DNA from 2 places in the Microbulbifer zhoushanensis genome. Region 1 is predicted to be linked to the other one. Evidence: predicted binding sites of a transcription regulator. Region 1 holds the regulator's gene; the other holds the start of a gene.
The links. The regulator LexA, encoded in region 1, represses DNA repair genes until DNA is damaged. The targets are predictions, from matches to a motif close to ACTGTNTNTANANACAGT.
Positions count from the first base shown of each region.

Region 2: recN (DNA repair protein RecN) is a predicted target of LexA. The motif match lies at 1,944-1,961, and genes of this name have one in related genera.

Region 1 covers NZ_JAJSAO010000001.1:482,104-496,981, forward strand. The annotation lists gene nagZ (beta-N-acetylhexosaminidase) at 1-485, opposite strand, end outside; gene LVD10_RS02090 (TetR/AcrR family transcriptional regulator) at 548-1,186, opposite strand; gene LVD10_RS02095 (DUF6763 family protein) at 1,321-1,641, shown strand; gene LVD10_RS02100 (LOG family protein) at 1,651-2,292, opposite strand; gene lexA (transcriptional repressor LexA) at 2,468-3,073, shown strand; gene LVD10_RS02110 (hypothetical protein) at 3,415-3,669, opposite strand; gene LVD10_RS02115 (DUF6586 family protein) at 3,832-4,329, opposite strand; gene topA (type I DNA topoisomerase) at 4,335-7,034, opposite strand; gene LVD10_RS02125 (hypothetical protein) at 7,245-7,766, opposite strand; gene LVD10_RS02130 (universal stress protein) at 7,921-8,361, shown strand; gene LVD10_RS02135 (ATP-binding cassette domain-containing protein) at 8,461-10,332, opposite strand; gene LVD10_RS02140 (transglycosylase SLT domain-containing protein) at 10,491-12,452, shown strand; gene LVD10_RS02145 (glutaredoxin family protein) at 12,567-12,836, opposite strand; gene LVD10_RS02150 (FHA domain-containing protein) at 12,840-13,724, opposite strand; gene LVD10_RS02155 (PP2C family protein-serine/threonine phosphatase) at 14,171-14,878, shown strand, end outside.
Region 2 covers NZ_JAJSAO010000003.1:69,601-84,478, reverse strand. The annotation lists gene LVD10_RS06645 (1-acyl-sn-glycerol-3-phosphate acyltransferase) at 1-72, opposite strand, end outside; gene recN (DNA repair protein RecN) at 250-1,917, opposite strand; gene grpE (nucleotide exchange factor GrpE) at 2,190-2,837, shown strand; gene dnaK (molecular chaperone DnaK) at 3,012-4,955, shown strand; gene dnaJ (molecular chaperone DnaJ) at 5,075-6,199, shown strand; gene LVD10_RS06620 (hypothetical protein) at 6,273-6,719, opposite strand; gene LVD10_RS06615 (TraR/DksA family transcriptional regulator) at 6,818-7,162, opposite strand; gene dapB (4-hydroxy-tetrahydrodipicolinate reductase) at 7,270-8,094, shown strand; gene rimK (30S ribosomal protein S6--L-glutamate ligase) at 8,142-9,566, shown strand; gene LVD10_RS06595 (YfiR family protein) at 9,778-10,374, shown strand; gene carA (glutamine-hydrolyzing carbamoyl-phosphate synthase small subunit) at 10,912-12,069, shown strand; gene carB (carbamoyl-phosphate synthase large subunit) at 12,168-14,878, shown strand, end outside.

The sequences.
Region 1 (14,878 bases):
CCGGTAGTCGCCATGCCGGCCTCGTGCATCCCCTCCATGAAAGGACGCACCCGGGAGGCGACCTGTGCCGGGTCTGCGGCAAAACTGCGGTCACCGACAATGCGGCAGTGCTGGTCATCGGCGTCCAGCACCGGGGCAAAGCTGAAATCAACATCCTCGGCACGCAATTCCGCCGCCAGCAACCAGCCCGCATCACGCAACTGGTCCGCATCCGCATTGGCGGCCAACAACTGCATGGAGGGGATGCGGGTAAAGTCGTCACGGAAACGCTGCACGCGCCCGCCCTCCTGGTCAACTGCCAGCAGGATCTCCGGGCGCAGGTCACGGATCTCGGTGACAAGCGCCCGCAACTGTGCGCGGCTGCTGTAGTTGCGGGCAAAGAAAATCAGCCCACCCACCAGCGGATGGCGAAGCACTTCCCGGTCCTCTGCCGTGAGCTCGGTGCCCTCGACATCAACCATTACCGGACCAATCAATTCACCCATCTTATTCCCTCATTGCTTAACACTGGCGGTACAGCCTGCATCCGCCGGCGCTAAAGTCTCGCTTATGACTTCTCCGTATCCGCCCGCAACATGGCCGCAGCTGCGGGCACGAGGCGGTCGAGCGTTTCCGGCAGGCTGCTTTGCGCGTCGAAATCCTCCCTGAGGATAGCGTCGATGGCATCAAAGCTCGAAAGGGTAAAGATCGTCGCCCCCAGCATAAAATAGAGCCGCCAGTAGAAAGTGACCGGGTCGATTCCCGGCAATGCCTGGCTCAGCAGGCCGGCGAAACGACGATAGCTCTCGCCATAGCGGGACACGATATAGCGACGCAGGTGGCCCTGGTGTTGGGTATAGGCCATGCCCAGCAGGCGCATGAACCGCTGGGGATCACGCCCCTCCGCCGCCAGGCTCGCCACACCGCCGCGGAAGAGGCTACCCAACAGCTCCTCCACTTCCAGCTTTTCGCCTGCAGCCACCCGCCGGTCCAGGTCTGCGGCCAGGGTCTCTGTAAAGGGCGTCAAAAAACGCTCAAACACCGCCTGGATCAGTTCTTTTTTTGACCCGAAATGATAATTTACCGCTGCGAGATTGACCCCGGCGGTACTGGTAATGGTGCGCAGTGAGGTCTCCGTGAAGCCACGTTCGGCAAACAGTACCTCTGCGGCATCCAGAATCCGACTGACCGTATCTGTCTGGGTCATACAAATTCAAACCAACAATTTAAACACTTGTTTTGATCTGGCTGAGATTAGCACACTTGTATCCGAAAAATCGCGGGTACTGAAGGCGGCAGGCAGACATTAGATTGGAAGTCAAACGCAAGGGGACAAGGATCATGGCACATAGCCACCCTGACATAGGCAACTGGTTCGAGATGCTGGAGAGCGGACAACTGTTCGAGGTGGTCGCCCTCGACGACCTGCACAGGACAATCGAAATCCAGTACCTCGACGGCACCCTCGATGAGCTGGACATGGAGCAATGGCAGGTATTGCCGCTGGCTCCGGCTCCTCCACCCGAAGACGCCAATATCGCCTATGGCATGACCGCACGGGAGCACAGCGCCAGCTCCAGCGATCCCGGCATACCCGAAGAGCAAAACCCGCTGGATTACCTGGAGGGAGAGAGCTTCAGCGGTACCGATGAATCCCTCTGAAGCGAATGACTACTGCTCGCGCTCGCGGATGTAGTCGATAATTATTTCTGCCGCCTCATCGACGGTATCGACAACATGGAAGAGGTCCAGGTCGGATGCGTCGATACATTTGCTCTGCAGTACCGTATCCACCAGCCAGTCGCGCAGGCCCGCCCAGTAGCGGCGCCCTACCAGAACAATCGGGAAATGAAGGACTTTCTGCGTCTGCACCAGGGTCAGGGCCTCGAAGAGCTCGTCCAGCGTGCCGTATCCGCCTGGCAAGCCGACAAACCCCACGGCGTGCTTTACGAACATGAACTTGCGCACAAAAAAGTAGCGAAAGTGGAGGCTGATATCCTGGTATGGGTTGGCCGTCTGCTCGAACGGCAATTCAATATTGAGGCCGATGGATGCCCCCGGCTGCGGGTGTGCCCCGCGGTTGCAGGCTTCCATCAATCCCGGCCCGCCGCCGGTGATTACCGAGATTCCCTCCGCAGCCAACAGCTCCCCGAGCCGTACTCCCTGTTTATATTCCGGGCTTTCTTCGGTAAACCGCGCGCTGCCAAATACGGTCACCGCACCGGTCAGCGCAATCAGGCGCTCTATTCCATCCACCAGCTCGGACTGGATACGCAGGACGCGCCAGGCCTCGGGCATCTTGGCATCTAACATTCCACTTTCCCTGTTCTGTCGCGTTTCTCAACGCTTGTTATTTTGTCGGTTCTTCCCTGTCTCTCCTTCCAATGTAGCAGTATGTGACGACAGCGCTGTGAATTTGCGCCGGGGGTAAATCTGTATATAATCACAGCAACTGTATAAAAATACAGACACACGACCAGGTGAATCTATGACCAATCTCACGGCCCGCCAATCCCAGGTACTCGAGCTGATCAAGACCTACCTCGATGAAACCGGCTATCCCCCTACCCGCGCGGAAATTGCCCGGCAGCTGGGGTTCCGATCCCCCAATGCCGCCGAAGAACACCTCAAGGCGCTGGCCCGCAAGGGTGCCATCGAAATGGTGGCGGGAGCCTCCCGCGGAATCCGTATACCCGATTATCACCCGGGGTTGCCGATCGTCGGTCGTGTAGCAGCGGGTAACCCGATACTCGCCGAGGAAAATATCGAGGATTACTGTGACCTGCCCACAGACTTCTTCCACCCGCCGGCAGATTACCTGCTGCGCGTCCACGGAATGAGTATGCGGGATGCGGGAATTCTCGACGGCGACCTGCTGGCCGTGCAGCGCACTGACCAGGTACGCAATGGGCAGATCGTTGTCGCCCGGATTGAGGACGAGGTAACCGTCAAGCGCTTCCGCCGCAAGGGCAACCAGGCAACCGTGCAACTGCTGCCGGAGAACGAGGAATTCGATGTAATTCAGGTAGATATGCGCGACAAGCACTTTGTCATTGAGGGCCTGGCCGTGGGCGTGATCCGGCAGAGTCCCTGACCCGGGCACACTCTGTAACGACGAAACCCCTGCCCTCCCAGTTGGGCAGGGCGTAACCCCCTATCTTCTCAGCAACCCACGCCTTCGCACTATTCCGCGGGTTTCGTATAGTCCCGCGGGTACCTGCCGCCGTCCGTAACTGTCACCAGCATCAGCCACGCACACGCGTCTGCGCCCCTGGCGTGCGCCCGGGCAGGACGGCGCGGCGGCCTGGCACAGTTCAACAGCCGGTTCGGGATGGGTATCAGGTGGGCCCAGTGAGGGGCTGGAGGGTATTGGATGGGCGACCAGCAGCAGCATCGGCTGTGTTGCCGCACCGCTGGCCGGCCCCGGCGAGGGGATCAGTGGATTGTGTGGTTAACAGGCTCCAATTCCTCTTCCTCGAGGTATTCGGCCGCAATCTCATCAATATTCTGCACGGCGTCGATGCCGGCTTCCAACATGGCACGGGCCACTGCAATCTTGTGCTCGCGCAAGAATTCAGAGCTGGCGTCCGAAAAATGAATACGCACCAGCGGATCCTCCTTCTCCCCGGCACGGCGCAGGGCGACATCGCCGTTGGCGAGTTCGATAATTTCAAAAGTTTCGGAGGACATTCGCTTCTCCTGCAACATCAAGTTTTGCGCAGTGTAACACAGGGAAGGAGGTAGAATCAGTGTACGGGAGGCTCCGGACTGGCCCGCGGGCCTGGGGCGGCCAGGGCTGCTGCAGCCGGAGCGCAGCAGGCAGTTGCTGGATCGCGGCCCCCGGGTTGGCCGCTAATACTCTTCCATATGCGCTCGCTGGCGCCGGATTAGCTCCACCATCGACTCCCGCCAGTTCCGCAGGGCATCCAGGTCAGGGGCGGCAGATTGCCGTGAAAGGTCGCGAAGGGGAATTACCTGTGCCGGGGAGCCCGCTCCATTGCCTTGCGAGGCGCGGCTACCGGAGAATTGCCATAACCCCAGCCAGGCCGCTTCTATACCCGCCAGCCAGCTCTCCGGGTCCCCTGCCAGGGCCTCCAGTTCGGCCGCCTCGGAAGACGACATACCGCGGGAGGCAGCATCACGGGCGAGCTGCCCCGGCGACTCCGGCTGGCTGCCCAGTTGCAGCTGGTGCGCCAGCTCACACAGGAACGCCCGGTATGCCAGCCACAGTTGCAACACCACGGCATCCTGCACGGCAGCCTGGTGCAGCCCCCCTGCGGGAGCGGACTCAAGCAGTAGCTGGCTTTTGCGCAATGCCGCGGCCACGCTGCCGGTGTAGGGGTTGGCCATAGACCCTACTTGTCCTTGGCGGCGGCTTTCTTGCGTGCCGGCTTGCGTTTGGTCGCCGCTTTCTTGGTCGCCGCCTTCTTGGTCGCTTCCACCTGCCACTTGCCATCGCGATAGAACGCGCGCCAGCCGGTGGCCTTGCCGTCTTCCTCGGACTGTACGTACTGCTCCTGGGTCTTGCGACTGAAGCGAATTACCGTATCGCGGCCCTGGTCGTCCTCGGTGGGCGCCGAGAACAGGTAACTGTACTTGGGATCGATCTCATCCTTGTGCGGCAACACCTCTTTGACCAGCGGTGCCCGCGTCTCGCGGTTCTTGGGGAACTGGCTGGCGGCAAGGAAAAGCCCCGAGGCACCGTCGCGCAGGATATAGTGGTCTTCCACCTTCTGGCAGGGCAGTTCAGGCATGGGCACCGGATCCATTTTGGGCGGTGCAGGCTGTCCATTCTTGAGCAGCTTGCGGGTGTTCTTGCACTCGTCATTGGTGCAGCCAAAGTACTTGCCGAAACGGCCCGACTTGAGCTGCATGTCGCTGCCACACTTGTCACATTCAATCACCGGGCCATCGTAACCCTTGATCTTGAAGGTGCCCTTCTCTACCTCGTAGCCATTACAGTCCGGGTTGTTGCCGCAGATATGGAGTTTGCGCTGCTCGTCCAGCAGGTAACTGTCCATGGCCGTGCCGCACTTGGGACAGCGCCGCTTCTCTCGCAACTGGCGGGATTCCGCGTCCTCGTCCTTGTCGGCATCCACTGCCTCGTCCCCGGACACCAGGTTCATGGTGTTGGTGCATCGTTCCTTGGGTGGCAGCGCATAGCCGGAACAGCCCAGGAAAACCCCGGTGGACCCGGTGCGGATCTGCATATGGCGCCCGCACTTACTGCACTCGATATCGGTGTCTGTGGGCGTGTTGCGGCGCATGCCGCCCTCTGCCGCCTGGGCTTTCTCCAGGCGCGAGGAGAAGTCGGAATAAAATTCGTTGAGCAGGTCCTTCCAGCCCTTGTCACCTTCGGCGACAGAGTCCAGTGACTCCTCCAGGCTGGCGGTGAACCCGTAATCCATCAGGTTCTTGAAGCTCTCGCTCAGGCGGTCGGTGACGATGTCCCCCATCTTTTCGGCATAGAAACGGCGGTTCTCGAGCCGCACATAGCCGCGATCCTGGATGGTGGAAATAATCGATGCATAGGTCGAGGGCCGGCCGATACCGCGTTTTTCCAGCTCTTTTACCAGCGCCGCCTCGCTGAAGCGCGCCGGCGGCTTGGTGAAATGCTGTTTCGGGTCGAGTTTCTTCAGGGCCAGTTTTTCACCGACCTTGACGTCCGGCAGCACCGCATCCTCTTCTTTCTTACTGGTCTGCGGGGCCACCTTGAGGAAACCGTCAAAACGGATAACACGGCCACGGGCACGCAGCTCGAAGTCCCCGGCGGAGACAACAACCGAGGTCGAGGTAAACTGTGCCGGGGTCATCTGGCAGGCGACGAACTGCTGCCAGATCAGGTTGTACAGGCGCTCGGCATCGCGCTCGACACCAGTCAGCATATTGGGCTGCATCCGCACATCGGATGGGCGAATGGCCTCGTGCGCCTCCTGGGCCCCCTCTTTGCTGGCGTAATTATTGGGGCTGTCCGGCAGGTACTTGTCACCGAACTTTTCACCAATAAATTCCCGTGCGGACTCCACTGCCTCCTTGCTGAGGTTGGTGGAGTCGGTACGCATATAGGTGATGTGACCCGCTTCATACAGGCGCTGGGCAAGCATCATGGTTTTCTTGACGCTGAAACCAAGGCGGTTACTGGCCGCCTGCTGCAGTGTCGAGGTAATAAATGGTGCTGAGGGCTTCGAGCTGGTGGGCTTATCGTCCCGGGCACTGACGGTAAAGTCGCTGCCCTGCAGCGCTTTCGTCGCCGCCATGGCCTGCTCTTCGTTAGTGGGCCGGAAGGCCTCACCCGCCTGCTTTTTCACTTCCAGGCGCAGGGCGTTGGCTTTCGCGGTCTCGGTGTCGGCGAACAGGGTCCAGTATTCCTCGGGTATGAAGGCGCGGATCTCGCGCTCGCGTTCCACCACAAGGCGCACCGCTACCGACTGCACGCGCCCGGCGGACAGGCCGCGGGCTACCTTCTCCCACAGCAGTGGCGAAACCATATAGCCAACGATCCGGTCCAGGAACCGCCGCGCCTGCTGGGCATTGACCCGATTGATATTCAGCCGGCCGGGATCCTTGAACGCTTCCTGGATCGCAGATTTGGTGATCTCGTTGAACACCACGCGCCGGTAGCGATCCTCATTCCCACCAATGGACTCGCGCAGGTGCCAGGCAATGGCCTCCCCCTCGCGGTCGAGATCCGTCGCGAGATAGATATGATCGGCGTTCTCCGCCAGCTTGCGCAGCTCGCTGACCACCTTTTCCTTACCGGGCAGGATTTCGTACTGGGCCTCCCAGTTGTGGTCGGGGTCAATCCCCATGCGCCGGATCAGCTGTTCGCGGTTTTTCTTGCGCTTGTACTTTTCCTTTGCCTCCGGGGACAGCTTGCGGGTTTCCGCCGCGCGACGGGCGCGCTCTTTCGGATCCACAGGTTGCTTGTTACCCCCGGCGGTGGGCAAATCACGAATATGACCGACGCTGGACTTCACCACGAAGTCCTTTCCGAGATACTTGTTGATCGTTTTTGCTTTGGCCGGTGATTCGACGATGACCAGTGATTTACCCATAAGTACTTGTTTTTTAATGAAAATTTCTTAGTGCTAAGACTCTGGCACCGCCACTTTGGACAGGCCGCTGTGCGCGAATATATAAGCCCCGCCCCCAGTGGGGTCAAGCGAGAGCGCCAAAATAGTTGCCCCGCCGACCCTCACAGGGATGACCCCGGGGGCCTCTGCCGGGCCCCTTCCCGGCGGCCTCGCAGTGCAGCCCGGGAGCCGCTATCGCCCCCCGTCAGCGGGGGCGGGACGGCGGATCGCCTCCTCGATTCCAGGCCGGAACTTTTCCAGAGCCCCAAGGAGGCTATCCATACCGGAGTCACCGCTCTGCTCCCGCCACTGGATGCCCAGGCCGGCCTGGGTGGCGTGCAGGGCGAGCGCATCCGGCGGCATCGAATCCAGCAACTCATGCAGCAAGGGCCAGGCCTGCCGGGGCGCCGACTTGTCCCCGCGCCAGTCCCAGCGACCGCTGAAATGCATGCCGTGTTCCATTCGCTGCAACTCGAGCACCCAGCCGGTTTCCAGGCGTCGTGGATCTTCCCAGCGGGAGATGTAAACCGCCGCGGTGCCCTGCCCCTGGGATTCCGGTAACCGGGACATCTGCACCACCATACCCGCGCCGGCTGCACGCTGCCGGAGGCCCGCGAGCCGCCGGTCCCGGCTACTGGGCTTGAGCCACATCACGGGACCAATCACGAGTGCGATCGCGAGAATGATGATTAGCACTGGAAGCCAGCCAGACATGCGAACTCCATTTCGGTGATTGAGGCGCCTATTGTGTTGCGCCCGATGCCAGTTGTGTCAACCGGTTTGTTTTACATTAGACTCTTTCGAGGGTAAAACTGATCGAGCATTCGGGACAGTTATCACCAGCCAATAAAAAAGGAGCAGCATGCCGATGGCCAGTTATAAGAAGATTCTCGTGGGCCTGGACCTTTCCGAGGATTCCTCCCAGGTACTGAAAAAAGCAGAGGAAATTGGCAAGGCATTCGGGGCAGAGCTGAGCCTGTCTCACGTGATTGAACCCCTGACGTTCGCGTACGGCGGCGATATCCCCATGGACCTGTCGGAAGTGCAGGAACAACTGCAGGACCAGGCCCGGGACCAGCTCAAGAAGGCCTCGGTATCCATGGGCATTCCCGAGGAACGCCAGCATGTGGTGCTGGGCCAGCCGGCTTCAGAGATTCATCGCCTGGCAGAGGAGATTGGCGCCGACCTGGTGATCATCGGCAGCCACGGGCGTCACGGCCTGGCGCTGCTACTGGGCTCCACCGCCAATGGCGTTTTACACGGAGCAGGCTGTGACGTGCTGGCGGTGCGCGTGCACTCCGACGAGTAAGACGAATAGAAGGAGGGAATGCCGCTCGTGGACGGCAGCACTAGCCTGACACTTCCGCAGCGGTGACGGCAACGCCGGCACTCGGGCTGAACGGGCTCCTCAGGCGCCCTCATCCAGCTCGGCCCAGCGCTCAAATGCCGCCTCCAGCTCTGCCTGGCGATCTGCCAGCAGGCGCAACCGCTCCTCTACAAGAGACTGCTCCTGCTGGTAAAAGCCCGGGCCGGAAACCTCTTCTTCCAGCTCGCCGATTTGCTCTTCCAGCGATTCTATTTTGCCCGGCAGGCTGTCCAGCTCACGCTGCAGCTTGTAACTGAGCTTTTTGCTCTTCGCAGCGGGTTTCGCCGCTGGACCCTGGTCATCCCGCGGCTTTGGCTTTTCCCCAGCCTTTGCAGCGCCCTCTCCTTCCGGCGAGGTGAACCGGCCACCCTGGCGCAGGAAATCCTCGTACCCGCCCACGTACTCGCGCACGACACCATTACCCTCGAAGGCCAGGCAGGAGTCCACCACATTATCCAGGAAGGCCCGGTCGTGACTCACCAGCAGCACGGTGCCGGAAAAGTCCAGCAGCAGCTGCTCCAGCAATTCCAGCGTTTCCACATCGAGATCGTTGGTTGGCTCGTCCAGTACCAGGATATTGGCCGGCTGGCTGAACAGTTTTGCCAGCAGCGCACGGTTGCGCTCCCCACCACTCAGGGCCGACACCGCTGTGCGCGCCTTTTGCCCGGAGAAAAGGAAATCCGCCAGGTAAGACATGGCGTGGCGAGTCTTGCCGCCGACGGTAATTGACTCGCGCCCACCGGCCACGTTGTCCAGCACGGTCATTTCCGGGTCCAGCTGGTCCCGTCGCTGGTCGAAATAGGCTACCTGTTGTTTCGTCCCCAGGCGCACGTTGCCGCTACCTGGTTGCAGCTCGCCCAGCAGCAGCCGGATCAGGGTGCTCTTGCCGGCGCCGTTGGGCCCGATCAGTCCCACCTTGTCACCGCGCATCAGGGTGAAATTCAGGTCCCGCACCAGCGGCGGCTCCCCCGGGTAGGCAAAGCTGACATCCGTCAACTCGGCCACCAGCTTGCCCGACAGCTCGCCGGAATCAACGGACAGCCTGGCCGTGCCCTGGCGCGAACGGCGCGCCTCCCGTTGGCGACGCAGGTCCTGCAGGGCGCGCACCCGGCCCTCGTTGCGGGTCCGGCGGGCCTTGATGCCCTGGCGGATCCAGGTCTCCTCCTGGGCCAGCTTCTTGTCGAACAGGGCCTCGTGGCGGGCCTCCTCGGCCAGCAGCTTTTCCTTTTCCGCCTGGTAGCGGTTGAAGTCGCAATTGAAGACCCGCAGGACGCCCCGGTCCAGGTCCCAGACCGTGCGGGCCAGTCGCTGGGCAAGCGCACGGTCGTGGCTCACGAACAGCAGCGCCCCGCGAAAGGTGTCCAGGAAGTTTTCCAGCCATTCGACGGCGGCAATATCCAGGTGGTTGGTGGGCTCGTCCAGGATCAGCAGGTCGGGCTCGATCACCAGTGCGCGGGCCAGGGCCGCACGGCGCTGCCAGCCTCCGGATAGATCGCCGACAATTGACGCCGGGTCCAGGCCCAGGCGGTCGAGCACACTATCGATACGCGGCATCAGGTCCCAGCCATGGGAATCCTCGATACGTGACTGCAGGTCAGGTCGGGGATCGTCGCGGTAATCCGCCAGCCACAGGCCAACCTGGCCCAGCCCCCCGGCGACGAAGCGGTAGACACTCTCGCGGCACCCCGAGGGCAACTCCTGCTCCAGGGCCGCAACCACAGTACCGGTGGTGCGCACCAGCTCGCCGCCGTCGGGGTCCACCTGGCCGCCAATCAGGCGCAGCAGGCTCGATTTGCCCTCGCCATTCCGCCCCACCAGGCAGATCCGGTCACCGCGATCGACCATGGCGCTGACATTGTCCGCGAGGACCTGGGTTCCATACCGCAGGCTCACGGCATCCAACTGAAGCAACATACTTTTACAACTACACTATTTGAGGGTGTACCCGTTCTCATTCTCGCCCGGGACTGTTGCCGGCCGGCGATTCGGGCTTGTGCGAAAAGGATATTTTACGCATTATTTGACGCGCTGTTTTACTTTTACCGGCGCGAGTTATCAATCGGGTGAGTACTATGTCGATTGACGCAAAGGGAATCGCGTTAACGCTGTTCCTGGTGCTGGCTGCCTTCCCGGCACTCGGCGAAACCAACGCGGAAAAAGCAGTTGCCCAGCGGGAGAAACTGCAGGAAGCCCGCGAGGCTATTGGCCGCGGCGATACTGCCGAGCTCAAGCGCCTGAAACAGGAGCTGCAAGACTACCCGCTCCTGCCCTATCTCGACTACTGGGCCATCAGCCGGAAAATCCACCGCCTCCCCTACGACGAGATCGACCAGTTCATCAGCCAGCACCGGGACACCGCCATCGGTGACTGGATGCGCGTGCGAATCCTGCGCGAACTGGGGAGTCGCAAGCGCTTCCGCGCCTACCTGAAGTACTACGAACCGGACAAGATCACCCGGACCTCACTCAAGTGTTACTACGCCGACGCGCTGTCCCGTCACGGCGACAAGGATACCGCATACGCGCTGGTTGAGGAGCTGTGGATGGTGGGCCGGTCGCAGGCCGAGGAATGTGACCCGGTATTCAACCGCTGGATGAAAGACGGCGGCCTGACCCCCGAACTGGCCTGGGGTCGCCACCTGCTGGCAGTGGAGAACCGCAACCTGGACCTGGCGGAGTATATCGCCCGCAAAATGGAGCCCGAACAGGCCCGCCTTGCCGAGCTGCTGCGCTCCGTGCACCGGGATCCCGGCCAGCTCTCCAATTACACGCGCTTTATCAATGAGCGCCCCGAGTACCGGCAGATTGTCCTGCACGGGCTCGAGCGCCTCGCCCGGAAAGATGCCCGCCAGGCAGAGCAGGCCTGGCAGCGGTTCGAGACCAGCTACCTGTTTGCCGATGCAGAGCGGGAACAGCTGCTGCGCAACCTGGCCCTGCAGTTTGCCCGCCAGGACGATATCGACGGCCTCCGGGCCTTCTTCAAGCGGACCGAGAAGTTTACCGACCCACGCACCATCGGCTGGCTGGCAAGACAGTCGATGCGCGAGCTGGACTGGGCCCAGGTGGAATTCTGGATCGATCGCCTGCCCGCAGAGGAACAGCTACAGGATGTCTGGCTCTACTGGAAGGCGCGCTCCCTGGAAGAGCAGTACGGCAAGGGCCGCGCGGACGAGGCTGTACAGCTCTATCGCCAGGCGGCGGAAGAGCGCAGCTATTACGGATTTCTATCGGCCGACATTCTTGGGCTGAACTACAGCTTCGTCGATCGTCCCGCCAAGGTCACACCGGAGCTGGTAGAGGAGATGGCTGCCCGCCCCGGCATGCTGCGTGCCCGTGAACTGCAGGCCATTGGCGAGCTCTACCATGCCCGGCGCGAGTGGAATTATGCCACCGAAGGGCTGGGTCACACGGAGCTGCTGACCGCCGGCAAGGTCGCCAGTGCCTGGGGCTGGTACCACAAGTCGATCCGCTCGGTGCTCGCCGCAGACTACCTGGACGACCTGGAGCTGCGCTTCCCCCTCGCCTTTGCCGATATTGTGACCGATGTCAGCAACCGGATGAGCGAGAAAACCGCGCTGGACCCCTACCTGATCTACGCCGTAGCGCGGCAGGAAAGCCATTTCGCGCACGACGCCAGGTCCCACGCCGGCGCCCTGGGCCTGATGCAGCTACTCCCATCCACTGCCCGCGCCACGGCCCGCAAGGCCGGGGTGAGCTATCGTCGCAGCTGGGACCTGCTGACCCCGAAAACCAATATCGCACTGGGCAGCTTTTACCTGCGGACCCTGCTGAACCGTTTCGACAACAACCGGATCCTCGCTGCCGCGGCCTATAACGCAGGACCCACCCGGGTGGCCGGCTGGCTGCGGGAAACCGGCCGACAGCTGCCCTACGACGTTTGGATTGAGACGATTCCATACCACGAGACCCGCAAGTACGTACAGAATGTACTCGCGTACTCGGTGATCTATGCCTATCGCAGCGGCACGACAAAACCTTTATTGAGGGATAACGAGGCCGCCAGCAAGCTCTGAGCCTGGAGGGTCCGGGGGAATCCCGGACCCTGGCGTGAAAGAAGCAAGCCTGCACAGGAAAGAAAAGGAAATGAAACCGGGAGCCCGGGCTGCCTCTCCAGCCCTGGCCTCCGGCTATGGGTGCCGGATACGCACCCGCAGCCAGTCCACCAGCCCATCGCGATCGAACGGCCACCCCAGCACATCCTCCGGATCGCCGAGGCCCACAACCGGTATCCGGGTACCGAAGCGCTGCTCCAGGTCGTCATCAGCGGCGATATCCACTTCCCTGAGCCGTAACCCAAAGCTATCCAGCACCGGCCAGATTTCTGCCTTGGCCTTCTCGCACAGGCTGCAGCCGAGGGTGGTATAAAGCAGAAGCTCTGCCGGTTTATCTCCCGCCATGATTCAGAGCAGGCCCTGCTGGCGGGCCCAGAGGACACCTGCCACACCCAGCCCCAGCAACAGCACCACACTGAACCACAGCCAGGGGCTGCCACCGGCCTCGGCGGTGGCTGCGTCACCAGCGTAGCGCTGGCGCTCGCGGGTCATTTCCGCTTCAGGTACTGGCTCGCCATGGACCGCCGACGCCTGTGCCTGCCCGCCGGTATGCTGTGTCGCAGGCTCATGCTGCGGCGGAATTGTCACGGCGGGGCGCACAGTGGTCTTGTCGAGTTCATCCGCGGGGCCCACCACGCTGAAGCTCAGGGTGTCGAAACGCAGTTCATCACCGCGGCGAACCCGCGTCTCGGATACCCGGCGGTTGTTCAGGTAAGTGCCATTGGCGGAACCGAGATCCACCACGAACAGCAGCCCGTCGCGAACCTCCAGGCGTGCATGCCTGCGGGAGAGGTGTGACAGGGAAAAAGTGATATCGCACTCATCCGAGCGCCCCACCACACTGGTCTCCTTGACCGGGAAGACCCGCCCGGCGATGGCCGGATGATTGGCTCGCAGCGCCCACGAAACGGCACTGCTGGCAGAAGAGCCGGACCGGAAACGGGTCACTTTGGGGTCGACAACCCCGAGCTGGCGATCACCGACTGTGACACGATCGTTCAAATTCAGCTGGCACGGACCGGTAACGGGCTTGCCATTCACAGCCAGCCCGCCATAACCGGCAAGGTCGCGAAGGGTCAGTGTGTCACCGTCGACGACAACCTCGGCGTGCAGTTTTGCCACCGAGTCGCTGGCGAGGGTCAGGTCACAGGTCGAGGCACGACCGATAGTTACCCTTGGCGCCACCAGCCAGACGCCCTGTCCGGCATCCTTGAGATCGCAGAGTTTAAACATTGATTATGTTCCTGATGATGCGGGGTCAGGCACGCCATCACCGGGGAAGCATTCATAGCCTTGCCCCGGCCGGCGTTTCGACTCACTACTTTATTGTCCCTGAGGCTCCGGGAAGAGTTGTGAGACCACCCATCTTGTTGTTAACGGAAAAAGTCTATCACGAAGTTTTTGCATGGCATGTGATTGGGTTTGCAGCGTACAATCTCTGACTGCAATATGCTCCCTGTCACAGAATTCCTGCCTTTCGCAGTAAGCCCCAGGCGTTCTCTGGCAGTCCTTCCCGCTGCTGTGCCCACGGAAATGCGAAGTACGGGAAGGCATAAACTCAGCCCGGTTAAGGAATCGGCGCCCCTGGTTATCTGTTGCACAGTCACGCAACTTTGACGGGAAAGCCCCTCTGGTGGCTGGCGCCAAAAACCACAATAAGACACAGGTAGTTGCACGCAGTGAGTGAAGCCAAAGTACGCGATGTATCGAGGCACACGGTTCCCCAGCGACCGGCAGAGCCAGAACCGCCGGCGCGCAGCGCTGGCGCGACACACCCCGGCTTCAAGCGCGAGCAGAACGAGGACGCACTCTGGTCCGATGAGCAGCGCGGCGTGTGGGTTGTGGCAGACGGGCTGGGTGGCCACCAGGCCGGTGAAATCGCCAGCAAGACGGTTGTGGAGGAAATCCAGCGCTCCTCCGCCACCGACCGCCACTATGAACACGCGCTGCAGCGTGCCCATGCCCTGCTCCTGGGTGATGAACAGAGCACTGGCAACATGGGCTCTACCGCGGTGGTGGTAGCCGAGGAAGGCGCATATTTCCATATCTACTGGGTCGGCGACAGTCGCGCCTATCTCTGGTCTCCCGGCGAGGGGAACGGCCAGCTGAAACAGCTCACCAACGACCATTCCTACGTGCAGATGCTGGTCGACTCCGGGGCCATCAATCCCCAGGAGGCCGCCAGTCACCCGAACCGGCATGTCATCACCCGCTGCATCGGCGGCAGCACCAACCCCAGCCTCGATGTGGACCGCATGTCATCCCCCTGGAGGCCAGGCGACCGCCTGCTGCTGTGCAGCGATGGCCTCAGTGCAGAGGTCGAACCGCAGGTGATCGCGGAAATCCTGGCAAACAATGCCGATTGTCGCCGCGCCGCAGACCTCCTG
Region 2 (14,878 bases), on a different contig from region 1:
TTTCAGCAACAGCTTCGCGACCTGGCGCAGGATCGGGGTGACAATCGGTGTGTTGAAAATGGTTCTCTGCATGAAATCAGCCAGATTGAATGTTGGCGGCGAATTATAGAGGCATTTCGGCGCCAATTCCGGTTAATTGCGGCTTTTATCAGTGTAGGGTGAATTGTCCCCGCCACGCGGCTGCAACAGCCGGGGCGCCCGCCAGAGTGGAAAGGGAAGGCCCGGGAGCCGGGGCGCTATGCTCCCCCGTCAGGCGCGGGAGAGCATCTCCCCGGCGTGGGCCAGGGACTGTGCGGTGGTTTCGCCGCCCAGCATGCGGGCGATCTCTTCCCGGCGCTCCTGGTCCTTGAGTTCCCGCAGCGCCACGAATGCGGCGTCTCCGTCGCTGTGCTTCTCCACCAGGTACTGCCGGTGGGCCCGCGCCGCCACCTGCGCCAGGTGGGTTACGCAGATCACCTGGCCGGTGCGGCCGTTGCGGCCCTCGCCCAGTTGCCGCAGCAGGCGCCCGACAACATCGCCGGTGGCCCCGCCGATACCCACGTCCACCTCGTCGAAAACCAGGGTGGGGGTGCGGGAGGTCTGGGCGGTGACTACCTGGATTGCCAGGCTGACCCGCGACAGTTCGCCCCCGGAGGCGATCTTGCCCAGCGGCCGTGCCGGCTGGCCGGGGTTGGTGGCGATCAGGATTTCCACCTCTTCCAGGCCGGTGGCCGCCGGTTTTTCCTGTGGCTGCAGCGCCAGCTCCACCCGGGCGTGGGGCATGGCCAGGTCGGCCAGCTGCCCGTTCACCGCGGCGGCCAGTTTTTCGGCCGCGCCGGCGCGCAGTTTGCCCAGCTTGCCGGCGGTGGCCCGGTAGGCCTGTTCCAGTTCCCGGCACTCGGATTCCAGCCGGTCCAGTGCATCCGGTGCGCCAATTTCGTCCAGTTCCGCCTGCAGCTGCTCCTGTAGCCCGGGCAGCTCCGGTGGCTGCACGCGGTGCTTGCGTGCGGCCTGGTAAATGGCGCTGAGCCGCTCCTCCACCTCTGCCAGGCGTTCGGGATCCATCTCGAAGCGATCGATATGCCGCGTCAGGGTGCCGGCGGCTTCGTCCACCTGGATCCGGGCGCTGTCGAGCATCTGCGCCACCTCGGTCAGCTCCGGCGACTGCTCCGGCATGGCCGTGAGCAGCTGCAGGGCCCGGTGCAGGTGCTCGGAGATATCCCCCTCCCCGCCGGTGAGCATGGCTGCAAGCTGGTAACTGCCGCTGAGGATCTGGCCGGCATTGGCCAGCTGGCGTTGCTCGCTCTCGAGTTCAGCGATTTCGCCCGCTTGCAGGTCCAGCTGGTCCAGCTCCTCCAGCTGGTATTGCAGCAACTGCCGGCGCGCCTCGGTTTCCTCGGCACTGTCCGCCAGGCTGCGGTAGCGGCGGTACTGGTCCTGCCAGGTCTTGAAATGAATGCGGGTCTCCGCAGCCAGCTCGCCGGCACCGGCGAACTCGTCCAGCAGTCGCCGGTGGGTGTCTTTTTTGAGCAGGGACTGGTGCTCGTGCTGGCTGTGGATATCGATCAGCTGCTCGCCCAGGGCGCGCAGCTGCAGCAGGGTCACCGGCTGGCCATTGATATAGGCCCGGGAGCGCCCGTCGGCACTGATGGTGCGCCGCAGGATTACCTCGTGGCCGGTGTCCAGTTCCTGCTCTTCCAGCCAGGTGCTGGCCTCCGGATGGTCACTGATATCGAAAGTCGCGTGGATGTCGGCCCGTTTCGCCCCGGCGCGGACCAGCTCCGCATTGCCGCGGTCGCCGAGGGCCAGGCCCAGGGCGTCGAGGGTGATGGACTTACCGGCCCCGGTCTCGCCGGTCAGGGTGCTGGTGCCGGAGCCAAACTCCAGTTCCAGCTGGTCCACCAGGGTGAATTGGCTGATAGACAGGTGCAGCAACATAGGGATCGCTTCTGGCTCAATTGTTATCTGTGTATTTATACAGTAATCGCCGGCGGGTCGCTACCGCCACCCGGTGACATTACAGTGCGCGGGGAGGCGGTCAAGCGCCGCGCTGGCGGGGCGCGTGGCGAGTTTCCGGGATAACCCCTTGAACTGCATGGGCAAGGCCCCATATACACCTGCACTGTCCGCCCGGCATGGCACGCCCGGCTTGGCGCCCCCGGCGGACATCATATTTGAACCAACTGACAGTCGACGCGACGGAGAGAGCAGTGGCCAGAGAGCGCAGCGAAGAAGATCAGATTGACGAGGGGACGCCGCATCCCGAGGCACTGACCGCGGAAGAGGCGGCAGCCGAGGAAACCAGTGCGAGTGCCGAGGTAGAGGAACCCTCCCCCGAAGAGCAGCACGAGGCAGAGGAGGCCCTGCACGCGGAGCCCGACAGCCCCGAGGCACTAAAGGGGGAGATCCTGGGCCTGCAGGAGCAGCTGGCGATCCAGAAGGACCTGGCCATGCGCGCACAGGCCGAGGCCCAGAACGCGCGCCGCCGCGCCCAGCAGGATGTGGAGCGGGCGCACAAGTACGGCGTGGAGAAGCTGCTGCAGGATTTCCTGCCGGTGGTGGACAACCTGGAGCGGGCGCTGTCCAGCATCGACCGCGAGGACGAGGCCAACAAGGCCATCATCGAGGGTATCGAGCTGACCCATAAGTCCTTCGTGGACACCCTGGCAAAGCATTCCGTGGAAGTGGTGAACCCGGCCGGCGAGCCATTCGACCCGGAACGGCACCAGGCCATGACCCAGGTCCCCAGTGGTGATGTGGAGCCCAATACGGTGCTGGATGTATTCCAGAAGGGCTATGTACTGAACGGCCGCCTGTTGCGGCCGGCAATGGTAGTGGTGAGCAAGTCCCCGTCGTGACTGCACACCCCTTTGTCGGGGGCAGGCCCGGAGAATCGGGCAGCCCGGGCAGAGGATCGGGCATAAAGCCCCTTGAAATTGTAAGGCCGGCACCAATATAGCTGGCAACTGAACGAAAACTTGCGCTCCCGCCGGTATCGGGCGGGAAGCGGCGAAAAAGTGAGGAACATACTGATGGGAAAAATTATCGGCATCGACCTGGGAACCACCAACAGTTGTGTGGCAGTCCTGGATGGTGACAAGGCGCGCGTGATCGAGAACGCCGAGGGCGATCGCACCACCCCGTCCATCGTGGCGTTCACCGATGACAACGAGATCCTGGTGGGCCAGTCTGCCAAGCGCCAGGCGGTTACCAACCCGCAGAATACCCTGTATGCGGTCAAGCGCCTGATCGGTCGTAAATTCAAGGACGATGTGGTGCAGAAGGACATCAAGATGGTGCCCTACAGCATCGTCGAGGCCGATAACGGTGATGCCTGGGTAGAAGTGAAGGGCGACAAGAAAGCGCCGCCGCAGGTTTCCGCCGAAGTACTGAAAAAAATGAAGAAGACCGCCGAGGATTTCCTGGGCGAGACCGTCGATGCAGCGGTGATCACCGTCCCGGCCTACTTCAATGATTCCCAGCGCCAGGCCACCAAGGACGCGGGCCGCATCGCCGGCCTGGACGTAAAGCGCATCATCAACGAGCCCACCGCGGCCGCGCTGGCTTATGGCCTGGACAAGCAGGGCGGTGACCGGACCGTGGCGGTCTACGACCTGGGTGGTGGTACCTTCGATATCTCCATCATCGAGATTGCCGATGTCGACGGCGAGAAGCAGTTCGAGGTGCTGTCCACCAATGGTGACACCTTCCTCGGCGGTGAGGATTTCGACCTGCGCCTGATCGACTACCTGGCAGAGCAGTTCAAGAAGGACCAGGGCATCGACCTGAAAGGCGACCCGCTGGCCATGCAGCGCCTGAAGGAAGCGGCCGAGAAAGCCAAGATCGAGCTTTCCTCCAGCCAGCAGACCGAGGTCAACCTGCCGTACATCACCGCAGATGCCTCCGGTCCCAAGCACCTGGTGGTGAAGCTGACCCGCGCCAAGCTGGAGAGCCTGGTGGAAGAGCTGGTCGAGCGCTCCCTGGGGCCGGTCAAGACCGCCCTGGCTGATGCCGACCTGGCGGCCTCCGGCGTGGACGAGGTGATCCTGGTGGGCGGCCAGACCCGTATGCCGCTGGTGCAGAAGAAAGTAACCGAATTCTTTGGCAAGGAGCCGCGCAAGGACGTCAACCCGGATGAGGCGGTGGCCATGGGCGCTGCAATCCAGGGCGCGGTCCTGGCCGGCGATGTGAAAGACGTACTGCTGCTGGACGTTACCCCGCTGACCCTGGGCATCGAGACCATGGGCGGCGTGGCGACCCCGCTGATCGAGAAGAACACCACCATCCCGACCAAGAAGTCCCAGGTGTTCTCCACCGCGGATGACAACCAGACCGCTGTGACCATCCACGTGGTCCAGGGCGAGCGCAAGCAGGCGTCCGAGAACAAGTCACTGGGTCGCTTTGACCTGGCTGACATCCCGCCGGCGCCGCGCGGTGTGCCGCAGATCGAAGTCGCCTTCGACATCGATGCCAACGGCATCCTGCACGTGCACGCGAAGGACAAGGCCACCGGCAAGGAGCAGTCCATTGTGATCAAGGCTTCCTCCGGCCTGAGCGAGGAAGAGATCGACAAGATGGTGCAGGACGCCGAGGCCAATGCCGAGGCGGACAAGCAGTTCGAGGAGCTGGTAACCACCCGCAATACCCTCGACGGCATGATCTCTGCCACCAAGAAGACCCTGGAAGAGGCTGGCGACAAGGCCACTGCCGAAGAGAAGTCCGCGATCGAGGCGGCCATCTCCGAAGCGGAAGAGGCCGTCAAGGGCAACGACAAGGACGCCATGGAAGCGGCCACCAACAAGCTGACCGAGGCTTCCGGCCCGCTGGCACAGAAGATGTACGCCGAGCAGGCGCAGGCGGCACAGGGTGCCGAGGGCGCAGCCGAGGCGGAGCAGGGCGGCCAGCAGTCCGGTGGTGACGACGCGGTGGACGCGGAGTTCGAGGAAGTGAAGGACGACAAGAAAGAGGACAAGTAAGCCCTCCCTGCGCGCGGGTGGCTGGTGGCTTCCCGCGCAAAGACAAACCTCGAGGCGCGGCGGCAATTCTGCGGAACTGGCCACCGCGCCTCAGTTAGTTAAGACAGAACACACTTTTTATGTCGAAGCGCGATTATTACGAAGTCCTCGGTGTCGAGCGGGACGCCTCCGAAAAAGACCTGAAAAGGGCCTATCGACGGGTGGCTATGAAGTATCACCCGGACCGGAATCCCGACGACAAAGAGTCGGAGAACAAGTTCAAGGAGGCCAACGAGGCCTACGAAGTCCTGTCCGACCCGCAGAAAAAAGCAGCCTATGACCAGTTTGGCCACGCCGGTGTGGAAGGCCAGATGGGCGGCGGTGGCGGTGCCGGCGGTTTTGGTGGATTCTCCGATATTTTCGGCGATGTGTTCGGCGACATCTTTGGCGGTGGCGGCGGCCGTCGCGGCGGCCCGCAGCGCGGCTCGGACCTGCGTTACGACCTGGAGCTGGATCTCGAGGACGCCGTGCGCGGTACGACTGTGCAGATTCGCGTGCCGACCCTGGTGGGTTGCAAGACCTGTGACGGTTCCGGGGCCAAGCCGGGCTCGAATCCCCAGACCTGTGGTACCTGTGGCGGTGTAGGCCAGGTGCGTATGCAGCAGGGCTTCTTTGCCGTGCAGCAGACCTGCCCCAACTGCCGCGGTCGCGGCACCATCATTACCGATCCCTGTGGCAGCTGCCATGGTGCCGGCCGGCTCGAGGAGACCAAGACCCTGTCGGTTAAAGTTCCTCCCGGCGTGGACAGCGGCGACCGTATCCGCCTGTCCGGCGAGGGCGAGGCGGGCCCAGAGGGCGGTCCTCCCGGGGACCTCTATGTGCAGGTGGTGGTGAAGGAGCACGAGCTGTTCCAGCGCGACGGCAAGAACCTCTACTGCGAGGTGCCGATCAGCTTTGTCACCGCGGCCCTGGGCGGTGAAATGGAAGTGCCCACCCTGGACGGCAAGGTAAAGCTGAAGATCCCGGCAGAGAGCCAGACCGGCAAGCTGTTCCGCCTGCGCGGCAAGGGCGTCACGCCCGTGCGCGGCGGTGCCCCGGGCGACCTGCTGTGTCGGGTGGTGGTGGAAACACCGGTCAACCTGAGCACTCGCCAGAAGGAGTTGCTGGAGGAATTTTCCGGCACCCTGAGTGAGAAGAAAAACTCACCCCGCCAGACCGGCTGGTTCGAGGGCGTGAAGAATTTCTTCGGGGACATGAAGCTTTAAGGGCCTTGGGCCCCAATTCCTCCCTCCCGCTTCTTACCGCGCCGGCCGGCACGGGGAAGCGGGAGGGAATCCCTCACATCTCCGCCAGTCGCCGGCGAAACTCCTCGTGGTACTCGAGCTGTAACTCCTTGAGAGACTGCAACTGCTGTTCATCGAGGATGTCCACCAGTTGTGCGCGAGTCTCGGCGCGAATGGCAATCATCTTCGCATCGATTTCCTCGCGCTGTTTCTGCGTCAGTTCCGGTGGCTCCCCGGAGAGGAAGCCATAGCCCTTCAGCATTTCCTTTTTGCGGCGGAAGTTCTCCTGCAGGATCGGCAGGACGGTATCCTCCTGCTCGGGGGTCAGGTTGAGCTTCAGGGTCACCCAGTCGGTGACGTCGTCATATTTTTCCCAGAAATCCTCCCCCAGCCCTTTTTCTTCCTCCCGGGCGCAGCCGCTGGCCAGCCCCAGCAGCAGGGCCAGGATAGCCAGGGCCAGGCCGGCATTGGCGGGGAATCTGGTGTTTCTCAGGTGGTGCATGGTTGCCTCTCCAGGGGGGTATGCACCAGATTCTAGATGGCACGGGCAGTGCGGTGGGTCCCCGGGCGGAACCGTCCGCCTGAATTGTACTGGCGCAGTCAGCCCGGCTTGCCGGCGCAGTCGATACAACGGGTGATGGTTGGGTCTGCGCTGAGTCGGGCCGGCTCGATGGCATCGTCACAGATAAAGCAGAAACCAAAGTCGCCGCTGTCGATGCGTCGCAGGGCGCCGTCGATGCCCCGCAGCAGGGCCTGCCGCCGCCGGTCGGAGTCCAGTGCTATCTGCTGCGCCTGCAGGGCCTCCATGCGCGACAGGCGGCCGACGCTGGACTGGTCCAGGGTTACCGTCTGGCTGCCGCGCTGCGCTATCTCTTCCAGCGACAACAGTTCTGCCCGTAGGGCCTGCAGCCGCAGGCGGAAGTCCGCGAGTTCCGATTCGTTCATGCAGTAGGGCCATTTTTGTTGTTATAAAGGGGAATACTACTACAGCTATGTTCCGGCGCCGGGGTAGAATCCGCGGCTTTCAGGGCGGCAGTCAGAAAGGAGGAGAGATGACAGTCAAGGTAGCCGTAACGGGGTTCGCCGGGCGCATGGGGCGCGCGCTGGCAGAGGCGCTGGCGCAGGCCGATAACGCGGAACTGTCCGCGGCAATCGTGCGCCCCGGGTCCAGCCTGGTGGGCAGCGATGCGGGCGAGGTTGCCGGGCTGGGCCGGTCGGGACTGCCGGTCGTGGATAGCCTTGGCGGCGCTCAATTCGATGTCCTGATCGACTTTTCCGCTCCCGCTGCCACCCTGGAAAATGCGGCCTTCTGTGCCGGGCAGGGCAAGCCGATTGCAATCGGCACCACCGGCTTCAGTGAGGCCGAGAAAGCGACGTTACTGGCACATGCACAGGATATCCCGCTGTGCCTGGCGAGCAATTTCTCCACTGGCGTCAATCTCTGCTTCAACCTGCTGGAGACTGCTGCCCGGGTAATGGGGGAAGAGGCGGATATCGAGATTGTCGAGGCGCACCACCGTCACAAGGTGGACGCCCCGTCGGGCACCGCCCTGAGTATGGGGGAAGTGATTGCTGAAACGCTGGGCCGGGACCTGCAGCAGGTGGCGGTCTACGGGCGCGAGGGGCAAACCGGTGCGCGCGATCGCGAAACCATTGGTTTTGCCACGGTTCGTGGCGGCGATGTAGTGGGGGAGCACTCGGTAATGTTCCTCGCCGATGGCGAGCGCATTGAAATCGGCCACCGGGCCAGCAGCCGCCTGTCGTTTGCCCGCGGTGCGGTGCGGGCGGCGCTGTGGCTGCTTGGGAATGAACAAAAGGGCGACCGCGTGCCGGGCCACTACGATATGCGCGATGTACTGGGGCTGAAAGTCGGTTAACCTGATCGCGACTGAATTTTGCAACATCAAGGTCACAGGAGTTGGCGTTGGAACATAAGATAATCGTTGGTAGCGAGGAGTGGTGCAGCTTCCCCGGGCTGGGGATTCCCGCCATCAAGGCGCGGGTTGATTCGGGGGCCAAGACCTCCTGCCTGCACGCCTACAACATTCATACCTTCAAGCGCGACGGCGAGTCCTGGGTCAGCTTCGAGGCGCACCCGCTGCAGCACCAGCGGCGCCCGTCGGTACGCTGCGAGGCGCGCCTGCTGGACAAGCGCACGGTGCGCAGTTCATCCGGGGAGGCAGAAAAGCGCCCGGTCATCCGTACCGCCCTGTCGATTGGTGGCAGTGTCTGGGATATCGAGCTGACCCTGACCAACCGGGACTCCATGGGCTACCGGATGCTGCTGGGCCGCGAGGCGATGATGGGCCGGATGATGGTGGACCCGGCGGAGAGCTTCTGTCTCGGCGATATGCGCGTCAGTGAGCTGGAGGAGTACTACCGGGACGAGCATCACATGGCGGGCACCGGCCTGCGGATCGGGCTGCTGGCGTCCAACCCGGACCTGTACAGTAACCAGCGCATCATGGAGGCGGGCGCCGAGCGCGGGCACCGCATGAGCTTCCTCGATATCCGCCAGTGCTATATGAAGCTGGATCCCAGCGAGCCGGAGGTCCACTACCGCGACGGGCGGATCCTGAACAACCTTGATGCAGTGATTCCCCGGATCCGGCCCAGCCAGACCTTCTATGGCTGTGCCCTCACGCGCCACTTCGAGAGCCTCGGCGTATTTGCCCTCAATGGTTCCGACGCCATCAGCCAGTCGCGGGACAAACTGTTCTCGCTCCAGTTGCTGCAGCAGGCGGCCCTGAATATCCCCACGTCGGGCTTTGCCAACTCGCCGGTGGATACCAACGAGCTGATTGAAATGGTTGGCGGCGCCCCGCTGATCGTGAAGTTGCTCGAAGGTAGCCAGGGACGCGGGGTGGTGCTGGCCGAGACGCGCAAGGCGGCCGAATCGGTGATCAACGCATTCAAGTCCCTCAAGGCCAACCTGCTGGTGCAGGAGTTTATCCGGGAGGCCCAGGGCAAGGACCTGCGCCTGTTCGTGATCGACAACAAGGTGGTGGCTTCCATCCAGCGGGAGGCCGCACCCGGGGAGTTCCGCGCCAATATCCACCAGGGCGGCACCGCCTCGGTGGTGAAGGTTACTCCCGAGGAGAAGCGCCTGGCAGTGAAGGCGGCAAAGACCCTGGGCCTGAAGGTGGCTGGGGTGGATATTATTCGCTCCCGCAAGGGGCCACTTCTGCTTGAGGTGAATTCCTCACCGGGCCTGGAGGGCATTGAGAGCGCCACCCGCAAGGACGTGGCCGGCAGCATGATCATGTCGATCGAGAAAGCGCTGAAATGGCGCCCGGCGGCGCCGGTCAATGGCGCTGAAAGCGTGGTTCCCGACGAAGGGGCCGGTTGACGGCCCTGTCCCGGGGCGAGGGTCCCGGGGTCCTCTCCCCTGCGCCGGCCGGGTTACGGCTGGCAGCTTCCTCTTCCTGCCCCTTTGGCGAAGGCCCCGCCGCGATACTAATCTGGTGTTGAGACACGCTGGTATGTAGTCGTGGCAGCGAAGTCGATGCCAGTGAGCGTATTCCCGCGCCACCGAGACCGATAAAGCCATGCGAGCGGGCATGAAACGACACCCCGACCCTTCCTTCCGTCGCCTGGCAGTGCAGCTGCTCGGGCACCTTATGTTGTTGTTGCTGCTGCAGCTGATCCTGTCGGCAGGAGCCGCCGCGGCGCCCTCGCGGCTGTCGGATACCGAGGCGGGGCGCCGGCTGATGATCAACTATATTGTCCATTTCGCCCATCACCTGCAGTGGCCGATCGAGGTTTTCAGCGGCACCGGGGCACCGTTCCGAATCTGCCTGCTGGAGCAGCCAGACCTGCTGGCGCCGCTGGCATCCCAGCTCAAGTACCATCGTGTCGATGGGCGACCGGTCGAGGTTGCCGGCCTTCCGCCGGGGGAGAAACTGGAGGCGCGCCGCTGCCAGATCCTGGTGCTGGGCGAGGTGTCCCCGGATTACTGGCGCGAGCTGATGCTGGCACTGGAGTTCTTCCCGGTGCTGACGGTCAGCGATGTCCGCGGCTTTACTGCCGCGGGGGGCATGATCGGCTTTGTGGGACGGGGGCCACAGGTGGCGGTGCGCCTGAACAAAACCATGTTCGACCGCTCGGAACTCAAGATTGGCAGCAGCCTGTTCCGGTTGACCAACGGGGCAGATTAGCGCGCTGCGGGCAAGGTCCGGTGACAGTTCACCGCGCCAGAATGTCCGGTCCTGCGGCGGGAAAGCCTGAATTGGTGCTGCCAGTGTGGCGCTTTCCCGGCTTGCCCTGGACGCTCTGGCAGCGCTCGGTTGTCACCGAACCTCACGCATGGCCCGTTGCCGTCTACTGGCGTATTTTTATACTGGCGCTTGGGGCGCATTTCGAGTAGAATCTGCGCCCGGTTTGGGCATGTCGCGCGCTCGCTGCGCGCCGGACAGTGAGTCCCATCAACGCCGGTGGCAAGCGCCGGCCACAGTGTGAGAGCTGCGCGTGAAGAAATCCAAAAAGCGAGATGAAGCAGGAGTTTCATCTCGCTTTTTTATAGGGGCCCGGTTCCAGGGTGCCCTGTCCAAGGACAGCGCTGCTGCCGGGGCGCCGTCGGGCCGCCCGGGCCAGCTGGAGCAGTATCACCGCGCCTCACGTCAAATCCCGCCCGGAAGCAGTTCTGAAGATTGGAGATCAAGTTGACTAAAGCTGTCCCCACGCCGGAGCCCCAGATGCCCAGCCCCCTGATGCCAAGCACTACGCCAGCGCTGCTGGTACTCGCCGATGGCAGCGAGTTTCACGGGCGCGCCATTGGCGCCCTTGACAGCGCCGTCGGTGAGGTCGTGTTCAACACCTCCATGACCGGTTACCAGGAAATCCTGACCGACCCGTCTTACGCGCGCCAGATTGTCACCCTGACGTATCCCCATATCGGCAATACCGGCACCAACAGTGAGGACGAGGAGGCCGCGGATATCTGGGCCACCGGCCTGGTAATCCGCGACCTGCCCCTGCTGGCCAGCAGTTTCCGCAATGAGAAGTCACTCGAGGACTACCTGCGGGACCGCAATGTGGTGGGCATCGCCGATATCGACACCCGCCGCCTGACCCGCCTGCTGCGGGACAAGGGCGCCCAGAACGGTTGTATCGTCGCCGGCGACGATATCGACCGGGACGCGGCGCTGGCCAGGGCGCGTGAATTCGCCGGCTTGAAGGGCATGGATCTTGCGAAGGTGGTTTCCACCAAAGAGCCCTACAACTTCAATGAGGGCACCTGGGAACTTGGGCAGGGCCACCAGCCGGCGCCGGCAGCGCAGCCTTACAAGGTTGTGGCTTACGATTTTGGCGTCAAGCGCAACATTTTGCGCATGCTGGTGGATCGCGGCTGCGAACTCACCGTAGTGCCGGCACAGACTCCGGCCTCCGAGGTGCTGGCAATGAATCCCGACGGCGTATTCCTGTCCAACGGACCCGGTGATCCCGAGCCCTGTGACTATGCCATCAAGGCCATTCGCGAGATTCTCGACGCCGGGATCCCCACCTACGGTATCTGCCTGGGGCACCAGCTGCTGGGCCTCGCCGTGGGCGCCAGGTCCGAGAAAATGAAGTTCGGCCACCACGGGGGCAACCACCCGGTGAAATGCCTCAAGAGTGGCCGGGTGATGATCTCTGCCCAGAACCACGGCTTCTCCATCGACGGCGATTCACTGCCGGAGAATGTGGAGATCACCCACGTGTCCCTGTTTGACAATACCAACCAGGGTATCCGCCTGACCGACCGGCCCGCATTCAGCTTCCAGGGACACCCGGAAGCCAGCCCCGGCCCGCACGATGTGGCGCCACTGTTCGACCAGTTCGTCGAAATGATGGAGGCGCGCCGCCAGGCGTAACAGGGGCCGGCTGCGGCCGGCCACGGGACACGTGCATACGCACTGACTGAATTTTGAATTGACCATCACCGGTGCGGCCGGTGCGAGACGGAAGAAAGATGCCAAAACGCACAGACATCAAAAGCATTCTGATTATCGGCGCCGGTCCGATTGTTATCGGCCAGGCCTGCGAATTCGACTACTCCGGCGCCCAGGCCTGTAAGGCGCTGCGGGAAGAGGGCTACCGGGTGATCCTGGTGAACTCCAACCCCGCCACCATCATGACCGACCCGGCCATGGCCGACGCCACCTACATCGAGCCGGTGGAATGGCGCACGGTGGCCAAGATCATCGAGCAGGAACGCCCCGATGCCATCCTGCCCACCATGGGTGGCCAGACAGCGCTCAACTGTGCGCTGGCACTGGACAAGCACGGTGTCCTGGAAAAGTTTGGTGTAGAGCTGATCGGTGCCGACAAGGAGGCGATCGAGAAGGCCGAGGACCGGGACCTGTTCGACAAGGCCATGCGTGCGATTGGCCTGGAGACGCCGCGCGCCAAGATCGTCCATTCCATGGAAGAGGCGATGAAAGTCCCGGAAGAGTTCGGCTTCCCGGTTATCATTCGCCCGTCCTTCACCATGGGCGGCTCCGGCGGCGGTGTGGCGTACAACTGGCCCGAGTTCGAGGAAATCTGCAAGCGCGGCCTGGACCTGTCCCCCACCAACGAACTGCTGATCGACGAATCCCTGCTCGGCTGGAAAGAGTACGAGATGGAGGTGGTTCGCGATAAGAACGACAACTGCATCATTGTCTGTGCCATCGAGAACTTTGACCCCATGGGCGTGCACACCGGTGACTCCATCACCGTGGCCCCGGCGCAGACCCTGACCGACAAGGAATACCAGCTGATGCGCAACGCCTCCCTCGCGGTGCTGCGCGAGATCGGCGTTGAAACCGGCGGCTCCAACGTGCAGTTCGGCGTCTGCCCGAACACCGGGCGCATGGTGATCATCGAGATGAACCCGCGGGTATCCCGCTCCTCCGCCCTGGCCTCCAAGGCCACCGGCTTCCCGATCGCCAAGGTAGCGGCCAAACTGGCAGTGGGCTACACCCTGGACGAGCTGCAGAACGAGATTACCGGCGGTGCGACCCCGGCCTCCTTCGAGCCGAGCATCGACTATGTGGTTACCAAGATCCCGCGCTTTACCTTCGAGAAATTCGGCGAGGCAGACGCGCGCCTGACCACACAAATGAAATCCGTGGGCGAGGTGATGGCCATCGGCCGCACTTTCCAGGAGTCCCTGCAGAAAGCACTGCGTGGCCTGGAAGTGGGCAGCTTTGGCCTCGAGAGCAAAATTGACCCCGAGGAGGAGGGTGCGCAGGAGCGCCTGCGGCGCGAGCTGTCCGTTCCCGGTGCAGAGCGTATCTGGTATGTGGGTGACGCCTTCCGCATGGGGATGACGGTCGAGGAGGTCTATGAGCTCTCGGGCATCGACCCCTGGTTCCTGGTGCAGATCGAGGAACTGGTCAGGATAGAGGAGCCGCTCAAGGCCCTGCCCACATCCGCCCTGACGACTGAATACGTGCGCTTCCTGAAGCGCAAGGGCTTCTCCGACATGCGCCTTGCCAAGTTGCTGGGGGTAAGCCAGAGAACCGTGCGCGAGTTCCGCCACAAGCTGGGGGTGTTCCCGTCTTTCAAGCGCGTGGATACCTGCGCGGCCGAGTTCGCCACGTCCACCGCTTACATGTACTCCACCTATGACGAGGAGTGCGAGGCGAACCCGTCCGACCGCAAGAAAATCATGGTGCTGGGTGGTGGCCCGAACCGTATCGGCCAGGGCATCGAGTTCGACTACTGCTGTGTGCACGCCGCACTGGCGATGCGCGAGGACGGTTACGAGACCATCATGGTCAACTGTAACCCCGAAACGGTTTCCACCGACTACGATACCTCCGACCGCCTCTATTTTGAGCCGGTGACCCTGGAGGATGTACTGGAAATCGTGGCCAAGGAAAAGCCGGAAGGTGTGATCGTACAGTTCGGCGGCCAGACTCCGCTGAAACTGGCGCGCTACCTGGCGGCGGAAGGGGTGCCGATCATTGGCACCACCCCCGAGCAGATTGACCGCGCCGAGGACCGCGAGCGCTTCCAGCAGATGATCATGCGCCTGGGGCTGAAGCAGCCCAAGAATGCCATCGTGCGCTCCGTCTCCGAGGCCATCCAGGCCGCCAAGGACGTGGGATACCCGCTGGTAGTGCGCCCCTCTTATGTACTGGGTGGCCGGGCGATGGAAATCGTCTACAAGGAAGACGAGCTGCTCAACTATATGAAGGAAGCGGTACAGGTATCCGACGACTCGCCGGTTCTGCTGGATCACTTCCTCAATGCCGCGGTCGAGGTGGATATCGATGCGGTGTCCGATGGCCAGGATGTGGTCATCGGCGGCATCATGCAGCATATCGAGCAGTGCGGTGTGCACTCCGGTGATTCCGCCTGCTCCCTGCCGCCCTATAACCTGCCCGCCGGGGTGCAAGACCAGATGCGCGAGCAGGTCAAGGCCATGGCCCGTGAACTGGGCGTGGTAGGCCTGATGAATACCCAGCTGGCCTGGCAGGACGACGAGATCTACGTGATCGAGGTCAACCCCCGCGCCTCCCGCACGGTGCCGTTTGTCTCCAAGTGCATCGGTACCTCCCTGGCCAAGGTGGCGGCGCGCTGCCAGGCGGGGATCAGCCTCGCGGATCAGGGCTTTACCAAGGAAATCGTACCGGACTACTTCTCCGTGAAAGAGTCTGTATTCCCCTTCAACAAGTTCCCGAAGGTGGACCC